Regions from separate parts of the Halomonas sp. KM007 genome, predicted to be linked through region 1. Evidence: predicted binding sites of a transcription regulator. Region 1 holds the regulator's gene; each other region holds the start of a gene.

The links. Region 1 encodes LexA, which represses DNA repair genes until DNA is damaged. Its sites were predicted from a motif close to TACTGTNTANNTANACAGTA; they were not measured.
Region 2: a site for LexA is predicted at 2,513-2,532, ahead of dinB (DNA polymerase IV). Genes of this name have one in related genera too.
Region 3: a site for LexA is predicted at 2,318-2,337, ahead of RVM27_RS14800 (LexA family protein). Genes of this name have one in related genera too.

Annotation. Positions count from the first base shown of each region.
Region 1 is NZ_CP136131.1:3,565,188-3,569,336, forward strand. It holds gene purU (formyltetrahydrofolate deformylase) at 99-953, shown strand; gene RVM27_RS16975 (energy-coupling factor ABC transporter permease) at 977-1,648, shown strand; gene lexA (transcriptional repressor LexA) at 1,683-2,360, opposite strand; gene RVM27_RS16985 (TetR/AcrR family transcriptional regulator) at 2,585-3,271, shown strand; gene RVM27_RS16990 (L,D-transpeptidase family protein) at 3,249-3,764, shown strand; gene nagZ (beta-hexosaminidase) at 3,848-4,149, shown strand, end outside.
Region 2 is NZ_CP136131.1:2,682,799-2,686,947, reverse strand. It holds gene mapR (aminotransferase-like domain-containing protein) at 1-224, shown strand, start outside; gene RVM27_RS12715 (YkoF family thiamine/hydroxymethylpyrimidine-binding protein) at 258-506, opposite strand; gene RVM27_RS12710 (alpha/beta fold hydrolase) at 526-1,338, opposite strand; gene dinB (DNA polymerase IV) at 1,443-2,489, opposite strand; gene RVM27_RS12700 (protein adenylyltransferase SelO) at 2,725-4,149, opposite strand, start outside.
Region 3 is NZ_CP136131.1:3,121,183-3,125,331, reverse strand. It holds gene RVM27_RS14815 (Smr/MutS family protein) at 1-68, shown strand, start outside; gene RVM27_RS14810 (patatin-like phospholipase family protein) at 70-1,086, opposite strand; gene RVM27_RS14805 (alpha/beta fold hydrolase) at 1,132-2,016, opposite strand; gene RVM27_RS14800 (LexA family protein) at 2,360-2,803, shown strand; gene RVM27_RS14795 (Y-family DNA polymerase) at 2,800-4,098, shown strand.

The DNA of each region.
Region 1 (4,149 bases):
TGCAGCGCTTGCGTTACACTAGTGCGCCTGGTGAGGCTTGCCTGTCGGCAGGTAAGTCCCTGGCGAACGTGCCGTTACATACGCAAGAGTGTTCATTGATGTCTCATTATTACCGTTTAGTTGTGTCGTGCCCGGATCAGGTGGGCATCGTGGCGCGTGTTTCCAGCTTCATTGCCCAGCAGGGCGGCTCGATTACCGAGGCCAGCCAGCACTCCGACCTGGAGACGGGTCGCTTTTTCATGCGTTACGAAATTCTCGCCGATTCATTGGGCATGTCGGCCGAGGCGCTGCGCACGGCGTTCGAACCCGTCGCCGCCGAATTCGATATGCAGTGGTCACTGGTGGACACCCAGAAGCGCCGCCGCGTGGTATTGATGGTTTCCCGGGAATCCCACTGCCTGGTGGATCTGCTGTATCGCTGGCAGGCAGGCGAGCTGGATTGCGATATCGTCAGCGTCATTTCCAATCATGACGACATGCGTTCGCTCACCGAGTGGTACGGCATTCCTTATCACCACGTGCCGGTGGACCCAGCCAACAAGCAGGCGGCTTTCGAGCAGGTACAAACCCAGATCGATGCGGCACGGGCCGACTGTGTCGTGTTGGCGCGGTACATGCAGATACTACCCCCCTCGCTGTGCGAGCGCTATGCCGGGCGCGTCATCAATATTCATCACAGCTTCTTGCCCTCCTTTGCCGGGGCAAAGCCTTACCACCAGGCTTACGAGCGTGGCGTCAAGCTGATCGGTGCCACCTGCCATTACGTAACCGAAGAGCTGGATGCGGGGCCCATCATCGAGCAGGATATCCATCGGGTAAGCCACTGCCATACGCCCACCGACCTGGTGCGCTTTGGCCGTGATGTGGAAAAAGCCGTGCTGGCCCGCGGCCTGCGCTGGCATCTGGAAGATCGCGTATTGATTCACGGTAACAAGACCGTCGTGTTCAGCTAACTCGCCCACCGGGGAGGGGCGCCATGTCCTTTGCACAAAGCGTGCTGGCCATCTGGGCACTGCTGGCTACCTGGCTGGTGTCGGCAGGTGCGCTGGGGTGGGTGCTTTGGCAGCGCCCCTGGCAGCCGCTGCTGGAAGATACCGGTTTGCAGCATCGCTGGATGGCCGCGACGCTTGCCGTGATGCTGATGTGGCAGCTGCGGGCCCAGGCGGTCGATTGGTTGACCCTGCATCTGGTGTTCACGGTGCTGATGACGTTGGTGTTCAAGGTGCCCCTGGCCTTGATCAGCAACCTGCTGCTCAACGTGGCGATGGTGGTGATCGGGCGCAATGCCTGGGAGCTGTTGGGGCCCAACGTGTTGGTGACGGGACTGGTGCCCGCCGTGATCACGGGGGTGGTATGGCGTATCGTGGATCGCCGCTTGCCGGACAACCTGATGGTGTTTCTGTTTGCCTGCGGTTTTTTCGGTGCTGCGCTGGCCACGCTAGGAGGCGGGCTGGCGGCCGTGGGGCTGATTCTGGTGGCGGGCACCGACCCTGAAGCGATCTATCTGGCTCAGGAGTATGCCCGCTTTTTACCCTTGCTGATGCCCTCGGAAGCCTTCATCACGGGCATGCTGCTGAGTATCTTGCTGGTCTACCACCCGCACTGGGTCGCCACGTTCAACGATCATCGTTACATCGATATGCAGTAGGCGGTGGCTTGGTCCAGTGTCCTAGCCCAGTATTTTAACCCAGTGCCTGGCCGTTGCCACCTCGGATGACGCCTACCCCGACGCCTTCGATATCCAGCTGTTGAGTTCTCAGGTCGATTTCGATGGGGGCGAAGTCTTCGTTCTCGGCGAGCAGCGTGACGTGATGCCCCTGGCGTTTAAAACGCTTGACCGTGACCTCGTCCTCCAGGCGCGCGACGACGATCTGACCGTCACGCACGCGGTCGGTACGATGCACCGCCAGCAGATCGCCTTCCAGAATACCCACATCCTTCATCGACAGGCCGCGAACTCGCAGCAGATAGTCGGCCTTGGGGGTGAAGTACTCTGCAGGGAGCGGGCAGTAACGGTCGATATGCTCCGCTGCCAGAATGGGACTGCCTGCCGCGACTTCGCCAATGACCGGCAGCCCGTTGGGCGTGGCATCGTTGGCGGCGCTGGTAGGCTCGGCTGCCGGGGGCGTGGCGTCGAGCGGTTCCTGGTTGGGCAGGCGAATGCCGCGTGACGTATTGCGAATGATGCGAATGGCACCTTTGCGCTCCAGTGCGCGCAGATGCTCTTCAGCAGCGTTGGGGGAACGAAAGCCCAGCGCCTTGGCGATTTCGGCGCGGGTAGGGGGGTAGCCAAGCTCGCCCATGGTCTTCACGATAAAATCATATACATGCTGCTGGCGTGCGGTGAGTGGGCGTGACATATCAGACTCCAAACAGTGAAAAGACAGTCGCTACATGTCCGTAAAATCAGTATGTGTTTAAGTATACAGTATGTTGCTCTGTCCAGTACATGATGAGTTGCAATCCGTACCGGGGCACGCGGCCTGAACCTCGAGCGGGATAATCGTTTGAGCCAGCAGGGGGAATGGCATACTATTCGCCAACGCGATCGCCATGTTTTAAACACCTGTTTTGGGAGGGCGCTATGGCCCAGTCGGATACGGTCACACGTATTTTGGATACGGCAGAGGTGCTCTTTGCAGAGCGGGGGTTTGCCGAAACATCACTGCGCAATATCACCAGTAAAGCGCGGGTCAACCTTGCTGCCGTCAATTATCACTTCGGGTCGAAGAAAGCGCTGATACAGGCGGTATTTGCCCGTTACCTGGACCCGTTCTCCGAACGCTTCCATACTGCGCTGGACGAGCTGGAAGCGCGCTACGAAGGCCAGGCCATTCCTCTGGAGGTGCTGCTGGAAACCATGGCCACCACCGTGCTGGCCGTGCCTGCCGAGCGCCATAGCCTGAAAGTGTTCATGCGGCTGCTGGGGCTGGCTTACAGCCAGGCGCAAGGACACCTGCGTCGCTATATTCAGCAGCAGTATGGTGATGTCTTCACGCGCTTCACGGAGTTGGTGCGCCGGGCAACGCCCGAGCTGCCAGATGCCGAGCGCTTCTGGCGGCTGCACTTCATGCTGGGCACGGTAATTTTCACTCTGTCTGGCCTGGATGCACTGCGCGATATCGCCGCCAAGGATTATCAGGAGCAGGTAACGGTACGCGACTTGATCCGACGCCTGCGCCCCGTCGTGGTGGCGGCCATGAGCGCGCCAATGCCGTTGCCTGCAGCAACCGTGGATGAGAAGCCTCATGCAAACGCCCAGGTTGGCTGATCTGCCGCCCGTTGAAGGTGGCTGGATGGAAATCGACACCCAGGCCCAACGCCTGCGCTGGTGGCAGGGGCGCGAGCTAAAGCACGAATGCGCTGTTTCCACGGGCAAAGCCGGTGTGGGGCAAGAGGAGGGCAGTGGCTGTACGCCACTGGGCTGGCACTATGTGCGGGCAGCCATTGGCGATGGGCTACCCGAGGATGCGGTCTTTCGGGGGCGTCGTTGGACCGGAGAGGTCTACTCTGCCGATTTGGCGGTCGAGTTCCCCGAGCGCGACTGGATCTTGACCCGCATACTGTGGCTATGTGGCCTGGAGCGCGGTATCAATCGCGGCGGCCGTGTCGATTCCCAGCGTCGCTACATCTACCTGCACGGTACTCCCCCTGACCAGCCCATGGGCCTTGCTGCTTCTCACGGCTGTGTGCGTCTACGTAATGCCGACCTGCTCTGGCTTTTCAAACGGGCTGTGCCGGGTACGCCAGTATGGCTGCATTGACGTTGTCCCCGCTGGCATACTCCACATTTTGAAAGATCACACGGGTGGTCTAGAATGACGCCCTTTTTCCTGGACCCAGTACGATGACTCAACCTCTAGGCCCGGTCATGCTCGACCTGGAAGGCCAGACCCTGACCAAGGAAGACCAGCGCCTGCTGAAGAATCCCGCGGTAGGTGGCGTGATTCTGTTTGCTCGTAACGTGGAAAGCGCCACCCAAGTGCGGGAGCTGTGTGACAGCATTCGTCGTGTGCGTGGCGACCTGCTATTGGCCGTCGACCAAGAGGGCGGCCGGGTTCAGCGTATCCGGCAAGGCGTGACGCGCCTGCCGCCCATGGCTCGGATTGGCGACGTGTTTGCCCATGATCAGTCGGTAGGGCTGGCGCT
Region 2 (4,149 bases), 880 kb from region 1:
GACCTGCGGGCGGTTATTTCCTTTGGGTGGAGTTTCCCGAACACGTGGATTCGCTGCAGCTATTTCGCACAGCGCTCGACCATGGCGTTAGCCTCGCGCCAGGCCCCATTTTCTCCGCGACCCAACAGTTTCGCCACTGCATCCGCTTAAGCTATGGCCACCCCTGGACCCAGCGCAGCGAACGGGGGATGGAAACGCTGGGCACGTTATTGAGCCTTGTTTAGCACTATGAAGAACATCACGCGCGATGGCGTTATTTACCGAGGCCGCCGATCACCTTCTAAAAAGTTAGCCGTAAACACGGCTTTGCCGTGGGTCTCGAACGACCACTTCATCACGTCGCTTAGTGCCGCCATTACCTCATCGAACTCGCCAAATACCTGGGTGCTCATTCGGTTGGGATGAACCTCTAGACCTGTAGCCTCTAAACGTTTGACCACCTCTTTCACCACGGGCTTGAAATCATCGGCCAGCGGGTAGTAGCTCAGCTGTACGGAAAGATACATATCGTCTCCTTAATCGCTTCTATGGCTGTACCGTTTGAAACTGCTGCCACGCGGCCAGTATCGCCGTGCGTGTCTCCTCCGGGTGCTCCATCGGGAACATGTGTGTGCCGGGCACCATACTCACCGGCAGCCCGCGACGAGCGATGCGCTTGAGCCGTGAAGGCGTCATCAAGTGCGATTGCTGTCCCGCCACCAATTGAATGGGCACACCCACGCGCTGCGGCAGGTTAGAGAGGTGATCTGGCAGGTGGCGGAAAATTTCCAGCTCGATGCGCGGGTCGAAGGTCAGCTCGGCGCTACCGTCGTCCAGTAGTCGCGTGCCTGCTTCAATGTAGTCGTTGAGTGCCTCGGGGGTAAAGCGACGAAACAGCCCTCGCCGCCGCAGCGAGGTCGCCATCGCCTCACGGCTGGGCCACACCGTGCGCCGCCCTTTGGTTTTACCCGCGGGGGTGATACGGTCCATGAACCCAAAACGCTTGGCCGCTTTCATGGCCCAGGCGTCTGGCCCCAGCATCAGCGGCGGGTCGAGCATGATCACACCGCGAAAACGCTCCGGCTGCTTATCCGCAGCCATGGCCATCAGCGTGCCGCCCAGCGAATGCCCCACTCCCAAGAGCGGTGCATCGGTGTCGGGCAGGTAGCTCAACAACTCCTCTACCAAGTTGCCCCAGTTGTGATTCACCGGGTAGTCCGGGTGGTGGCCTAGCCGATCTAGCGGGTGTAAATCGAACGATTCTGCCAGCGGGTCTAACAGGCTGCGGTAGCTCAAACCGGGAAAGCCGTTGGCATGGGCAAACACTAAGCGGGGGCGTTGGGTGGCATCGGCAGGCATGGCAGGCTCGCAGTTAGGCTAACGGGAAGAAGCGCTATCTATCATACGTCTGTTTTAACGCGAGCCCGAGTACCCGTCAATCCACCCAAGGGTTAACAGGCTAATTAAAACAGCGAGAGCTGCTGGGCAGCGGTCTCTTCCGCCAACCGATACCCCACCCCCAGCAGGCGCACGGGGCGCTCACCCCTTGCCCATCCCACGTTCAGCAAGGTTTCGAACTGTTCCAAGTTGGGTGCGGGGTCGGCGTGTTCGACAGTGGTTTGGGTGAAGTCGTTGAATTTGATCTTCACCATTACTCCGCGCACGGCGGGTGCCGGGTCTAGGCGGGCGTAGCGGCGCTCTAAATCGCTAATCAGCTCGGGGAGCTGGCGGCGGCAGGCTGCCAGGGTGGGTAGGTCTTGGGAGTAGGTTAGCTCGGTGCTGATCGACTTGCGCTCGCGGTGGGTTTTAACTGGGCGCTCATCGCGCCCATGGCTGAGTTCATGCAGGCGATGGCCAAAGCGGCCAAAGCGCTCTATCAGCTCGGTAAGCGGCCGGGCGCGCAGATCCGCGCCGGTCTGAATGCCCAACTCCGCCAGTTTTTCAGCGGTGCGCGGCCCTACCCCGTGGATTTTTTTCACCGGAAGCTGCTGCACGAAGGCGTCGATATCGTCTGGCGTAATGACAAACAGCCCATCGGGCTTGCGCCAGTCGCTGGCGATCTTGGCGAGAAACTTGTTGGGTGCCACACCCGCCGAGACGGTAATGCCCACTTCCTGCTTCACCCGATGGCGAATGGCTTCGGCCATACGGGTGGCGCTGCCGTGGTGAAGCGTGACATCCGAGACATCCAGAAAGGCTTCGTCCAGCGAGAGCGGCTCGATCAGTTCGGTGACATCACGATAGATGGCAAACACCTGGCGTGCCACGGCCTTGTACTTCGCCATGTCGCCACGAATCACCGTGAGATGGGGGCAACGTTTGAGCGCCTGAGCCATGGGCATGGCGGAGTGGATGCCAAACGCGCGGGCAGGATAGTTACAGGTGGCCACCACCCCGCGCTGCTCCACACTGCCGCCAATGGCAATAGGGATATCGGTTAACGCGGGGTTATCGCGCATTTCTACCGCCGCATAGAAGCAGTCACAGTCGCAGTGGATAATTTTGCGCACAGGCCGACCTTGCCTCCACCCTTACCTGTAAAAAAGCACAGTTTATCACAGGGTATGCTGCAGCGCTGATAAGCAGCAAAACCCTAGGCGGGGGCGCTGTGAATCCCTCCCTGGACGCTACTTTCGCCATCTGACCACCATGGATGGTGGAAATACCGAAATAGTAGGGAACGTTATTCCGGCCCTGGCGAAAGACCCCCGCTACGGTTTTTCCGCCCATATTCGCTGATCTAAATCAAGTACCACAAAAGGTGCGCAGCACCTGCTCGCTTTCCGTGGCCGGAGCGGCCAAGCGGCGCGCTTCTGCGGATTCATCAAAGGGCTGCGTGACCGCCGCGAGCAGCGTGTGGAAAGGCGCGAAATCGCCTTCTGTTGCCGCTTCAATCACCTCTTGAATGCGGTGGTTGCGGGGAATCACCACCGGGTTGGCGCGGCGCATGGCCTCCAGACGCTCACTCTGCTGGCTGGCTTGCTGGGCGTTTTCCCAGTCGGCCAGCCAAGCGGTCAGGCCAGCGGGCTGCGTGGTCAGCGCCAGCAGCGCCTCTTTTTGGGAGTGGGCTGACGTGTCCGCGCTCAAGGCTTGGGCACCCAGTGTTTTGGCATAGTGCGTCAACGCGTCGAACGTCGCGGTCATGTCCATGCGGCCTTGATGCATCTGGATCTCTAGCGCTTCCATCAGCGCCACGGCGCGATCACTTTCCGGGGCAAGGCCCAGCTTTTCGGCATGCAGGCGGCGCTGCTCGGCGCCAAAACGAGCGGTAAAGCCGCGAAGTACCTCGGTGGCCTGCTCTACCAGGGCATCGCCCTCTTCAAGCATCAGCGGCAGCAGGGTTTCGGCAAAGCGGGCCAGGTTCCACTGGGCAATGCCCGGCTGGTTGTCGAAGGCGTAGCGCCCGCCCTGGTCAATGGAGCTATACACCTTCTGCGGGTCGAACTGCTCCATAAACGCGCAGGGGCCGTAATCGATGGTGTCGCCAGCAATGCTGCAGTTGTCGGTGTTCATCACGCCGTGAATAAAGCCCAGGCTCATCCAGCGCGCCACCAGCGCCGCCTGGCGGGCAGTAACGGCTTCCAGCAGCGCAAGGTATGGGTCTTCAGCGTTGGCCGCCTCTGGGTAGTGGCGGGCGATCACATGATCGGCCAACGCTTTGAGTGCTTCTTCATCGCGGCGAACGGCGGCAAACTGGAACGTGCCCACACGAATATGGCTGCTGGCTACACGGGTCAGCACGGCTCCCGGCTCGGCCATTTGGCGCACCACGCGCTCGCCCGTAGAGACGGCCGCCAGCGCCCGGGTGGTGGGTACGCCCACGGCGGCCATAAATTCACTCACCAGGTATTCCCGCAGCACCGGGCCAAGGGGCGAACGACCATCGCCACCCCGAGAAAACGGCGTGCGGCCGCTGCCTTTTAGCTGCACATCTCGGCGCTCACCCTGCTGGTCCACCACTTCGCCCAATAGCAGCGCGCGACCATCGCCAAGCTGGGGTACGAAGTTACCGAACTGGTGCCCGGCGTAGCCCAGCGCTCTAGGCTGGGCCCCTGGCGGTAGCTGGTTACCGCTGAACCATTGGGCCAGCGTGGCATCGTCGGGCCGCGTTTGCATGCCTAGCGCCACGGCCAAGGCATCGTTAAACGCGATCAGGCTGGGCTGCGCCAC
Region 3 (4,149 bases), 440 kb from region 1:
GCTCCGCCACCGACGTGGATGGCGGCACAGGGGCGGTCTATATTTTGCTGCGCAAACGCAGCCAGTAGCTCACTCGGTAGCGTCCGAGGCAATACTGGGCATGCGCCGCTCCAGCGCCTGATCCGCCAGATGGCGCCCCAGGCGAATCAACTCGTTGGCGCGGTGGAACTCATAGGTACTGCAAACGGTTTTGGGCACTTCGATCAGCACATCCGGCGGATACCCGGCCACCTTGTACTTGGCCAGCGCCGCCTGGGTGATATCGAACGACTCCAGAATCATGTCCAGTTTGCCCCACTCCCGCTTGCCGCGCAGGTCGACGGTTTCATCGTCATCGTTCTCTTCTTCACCGCCGCCCAGGCCGCCCCACAGTCGGCGCGTGGTGGCGCGCACGTCGCGCATCCAACCGCCAATGTTGGCCTCTCGCTCGCGCTCCGAGGGGGTCTGCGGCGGGGCAGACTCGTCACGGGGCAGCAACTCTTCCAGGGTCACCGGCTGCGGGCTATGGGCCGTCACGTTCACCGCCACCACAAAATCCGCTTCATGGGCGGCCAGAATGGGCATCATCGGCAGCGGGTTGAGCAGCCCGCCATCCACCAGCACCTGCTCGCCCAGGTTCACCGGAGTAATCACGCCAGGCACCGCAATGGAGGCGCGTATGGCGCGTAGCAGCGGGCCGTTTTGAAACCACACTTCGCGCTGGCGTACCAGATCGGTGGCCACCGTGGTCACGGGGATCGGCAGATCCTCGATCAGTACGTCACCCACCAGCTCTTCCAGCTTGCTCATGACCTTGTTGGCCCGCATGGCCCCCATGGGGCTCCAGGTCACATCGACCAGCTTCAGCACGTCCAGATAGTCGAGATGGCACACCCAATCCCGGTACTGAGGCAGCTTGCCCGATGCGTAGATACCGCCAATCAGAGCGCCCATGGAACAGCCCGCTATCGAGATGATCTCGAAGCCCCGCGCTTCCAGCGCCTCGATCACACCGATATGCGCATAGCCTCTGGCCCCGCCGCTGCCCAGCACCAAGGCCACCTTGTTTCCCTCACCCAGCGCTCTCCCTGCCAACAGACTCACCAAGGCACACCCTCCTTTTTACTTTTCACCTCTTTATTTTTCACCGCTCTACTCTTCACCACTGGGGCTACGGCAAATCACCTCGGCGACCTGGGCTACGGCCTGCGGCTCCAGATGAAGATGGTGGCCCCCGGCCAGCACATGACGAGTGAGGCGGGGTACCGCCTGCCGAGCGGCCACCGCCCACTGGCGCTCGCCGAGAATACCGCGCTCTCCTTCTATCAATAGCACGGGGGCTTGAATCTCTGCCAGTATGGCCAGCACCTGCTGTGGCGTCAGGCGGACCAGGGAAGGCTTCAGCAGGCGGCTGTCGGTGCGCATGGCGACCTTGCCATCCGCCGTGGCCTGGGTGTTACGTTCGACCAGCGGCCTGGCCGTGATGGCATCCAGCGGCGTCACGCCGCCTGCCACCCGGGCGGCAACGGCCTGTTCGATATCCGCATACCGGGGCGTGCGCGAAGCGACGCGGCGGTGGGCGGTGAGGCCCTTGCGCAGCTGGCTGGCCGTCTCCTCTGCGGGCGTATTCAGTGCCCCCAGGCCATCCAGCAGCACCAGCCGTGCGACACGCTCGGGCAGCGCCGCTGCCAGCAGGCAGGAGACCGCCGCCCCCATCGAGTGCGCCAGCAACGTGGCCTGCTCGATCTCCAGCGCCTCCATGGCATCCAGCACATCGTGAAGGTAGTCCCACAGCGCATAGTCGCTGCCGAAGGGCGTATGGGCCGAGTGGCCGTGCCCGCGAAAATCGAGGGCAACGATACGAATGTTCAGTCGCTTGACCAACAAGGGGGCCAGCCGTGAGAAGCTCGCCGCGTTATCCAGCCAGCCGTGCAGGGCGACCCATACCGGGGCATCGTGGCGCCCCCAGCTCAGGGCCGCCAGGCGCCCATTGACCAACGACAGCGGCGTACTGCCGCTAAACTCGGAACCTTTCATCAGCCCTCTCTCTTCACGAAAAACCCTGCGCCGGATGACGCTTCGAGCACCAAACGTTACCATGCCTGGCGCAGCCTATGCGCTGCTTTCGAGCGGCCCATGGTGGGCCACCCTTGCCTATCTGCTGGAGACAACCCGATGAAACCTCGTCGCGACACCCGCGCTCGCAATCTCGTGTTCTGGATCACGGTCATCAGTGCGCTGGTGGTTGGCCTCTGGCTGGCCCGTTAGCCTCCTCGTACCCTTACCTTCGCCCCGGCACCTTGCATTTTTTTCCGCATGAATGAATACTGGCTACAAATACTGTATATAAACACACCATCCATTCGTGAGGAGCCCGACGATGCCGTCTCAACCCACTGCCGTTGCGACCGCCTTGCCGTCAACGCCCTTGCCTCTTCCGTTTGCCTCGCTGAGTGGTCGCGCGGGTTTTAGCGGCTTTCCTTCCCCCGCGCAGGATTACGAGCCGCGCACGCTGGACCTCAACACCCGGCTGATCAAGCACCCGACACAGACGTTCTACCTGACCGCCCGCGGCGACAGCATGGAGGGATGGGGCATCTTCGACGGCGACCTGCTGGTGGTAGACCGCAGCGTGCCGCCTCGGCTGGGCCGCATCGTGGTCGCCCTGTTCGACCAGGAGCTGTTGATCAAGCGCTACGCGCTGTATCGCGGTACGCCGCATTTGTGCTCGTCTCACCCGCACTACCCTCCGCTGCCGCTGGAAGAGGCCGAGTGCCAGCTATGGGGGGTAGTGCGCGCCGTCATTCATGAGTATTTGCCATGATCGGCCTGGTGGACGCCAACAACTTTTACGTTTCCTGCGAGCGGGTATTCCAGCCCACGCTGGAAGGCAAGGCCGTGGGCGTCATGTCCAACAACGATGGCTGCGTGATTGCGCGCTCTGCCGAGCTGAAAGCCATGGGCATTGCCATGGGGACGCCAGCGTTCCAGCTGGAAGGGCTGCGGCGTCGGGGCCAGATCCATTTGTGCTCTTCCAACTACGAGCTGTACGGCGATATGTCGGCGCGGTTGGCACAGCTGCTGCGTGAAGCCTGCCCAGAGGTCGCCCCCTACTCCATCGATGAGATGTTCATTTACCTGGATGGCTTCGATGACGCCCAATGCCAGGCCATGGGCGTGGCGCTACGCCGCCGTGTTCGCCGTTACCTGGGGTTGCCCGTCTGCGTTGGGCTGGCGGCCACGCATACGCTGGCCAAGCTGGCCAATCACGTGGCCAAGCAGCAGCCCTACTATCAAGGGGTATGCCTGCTGGCTGCCCACACCGCCACCACCCAGGCACTGCTCAAACAGCTTCCGGTAAGCGAGGTATGGGGAGTCGGCCGACGGCTTGCCGAGCAGCTCGCCGTGAGCGGTATTCGTACCGCCTGGCAGCTGCGCGAGAGCGACCCCAGGCAGTTGCGCAAGCGCTTTTCGGTAGTGTTGGCGCGCACCGCCCTCGAGCTGCGCGGCACGCCCTGCCTGGAGATGAACGCCGTCGAACAGCCCCGCCAACGCATCATGACCTCGCGCTCTTTCGGGCGTGCCACGGGGCGCAAGGAGGAGCTGCACGATGCATTGCGCCAGCACGCCCAGCGCAGCGCCGAGAAACTGCGCCAGCAGGGTAGTCTGGCCCGTGCGGTGCTGATGTTTCTGACCACCAGCCGCCATCGCAAGGACCTGCCCCAGCTGGCCCCCCGCGCCATGATTCCCCTCGATGCTCCCACCGACGACACGCGGCTCATTCTGCAGGCCGTCAAGGAAGGGATGGAGCAGATGTACCGCCCCGGCTACGTGTTCATGAAAGCAGGCGTCATGCTGGTGGACCTGGTAGACGCCCAGCAGTACCAGCTCTCGCTGCTGGCACCGCCTGCCAAAGCGCACCCCCACGTGATGCGGGCGGTGGATGCCATCAACCAGCGGATGGGGCAAGGCACCATCCACTTTGGTATGCGCGACCCGGACGCCGCCTGGCAGCTGCGCTGCGGGCACCGTTCGCGCCGCTACACCACGCGTTGGAACGAGTTGCTGGAAGCCGGTACCCACCCGGGAGCCATCGCGGCGTTTACTTCTCACCGATAGCCGCTAGGCTAGTGATTCCGCACGCCAAAAGTTTGCCTTATGTCCTATCAA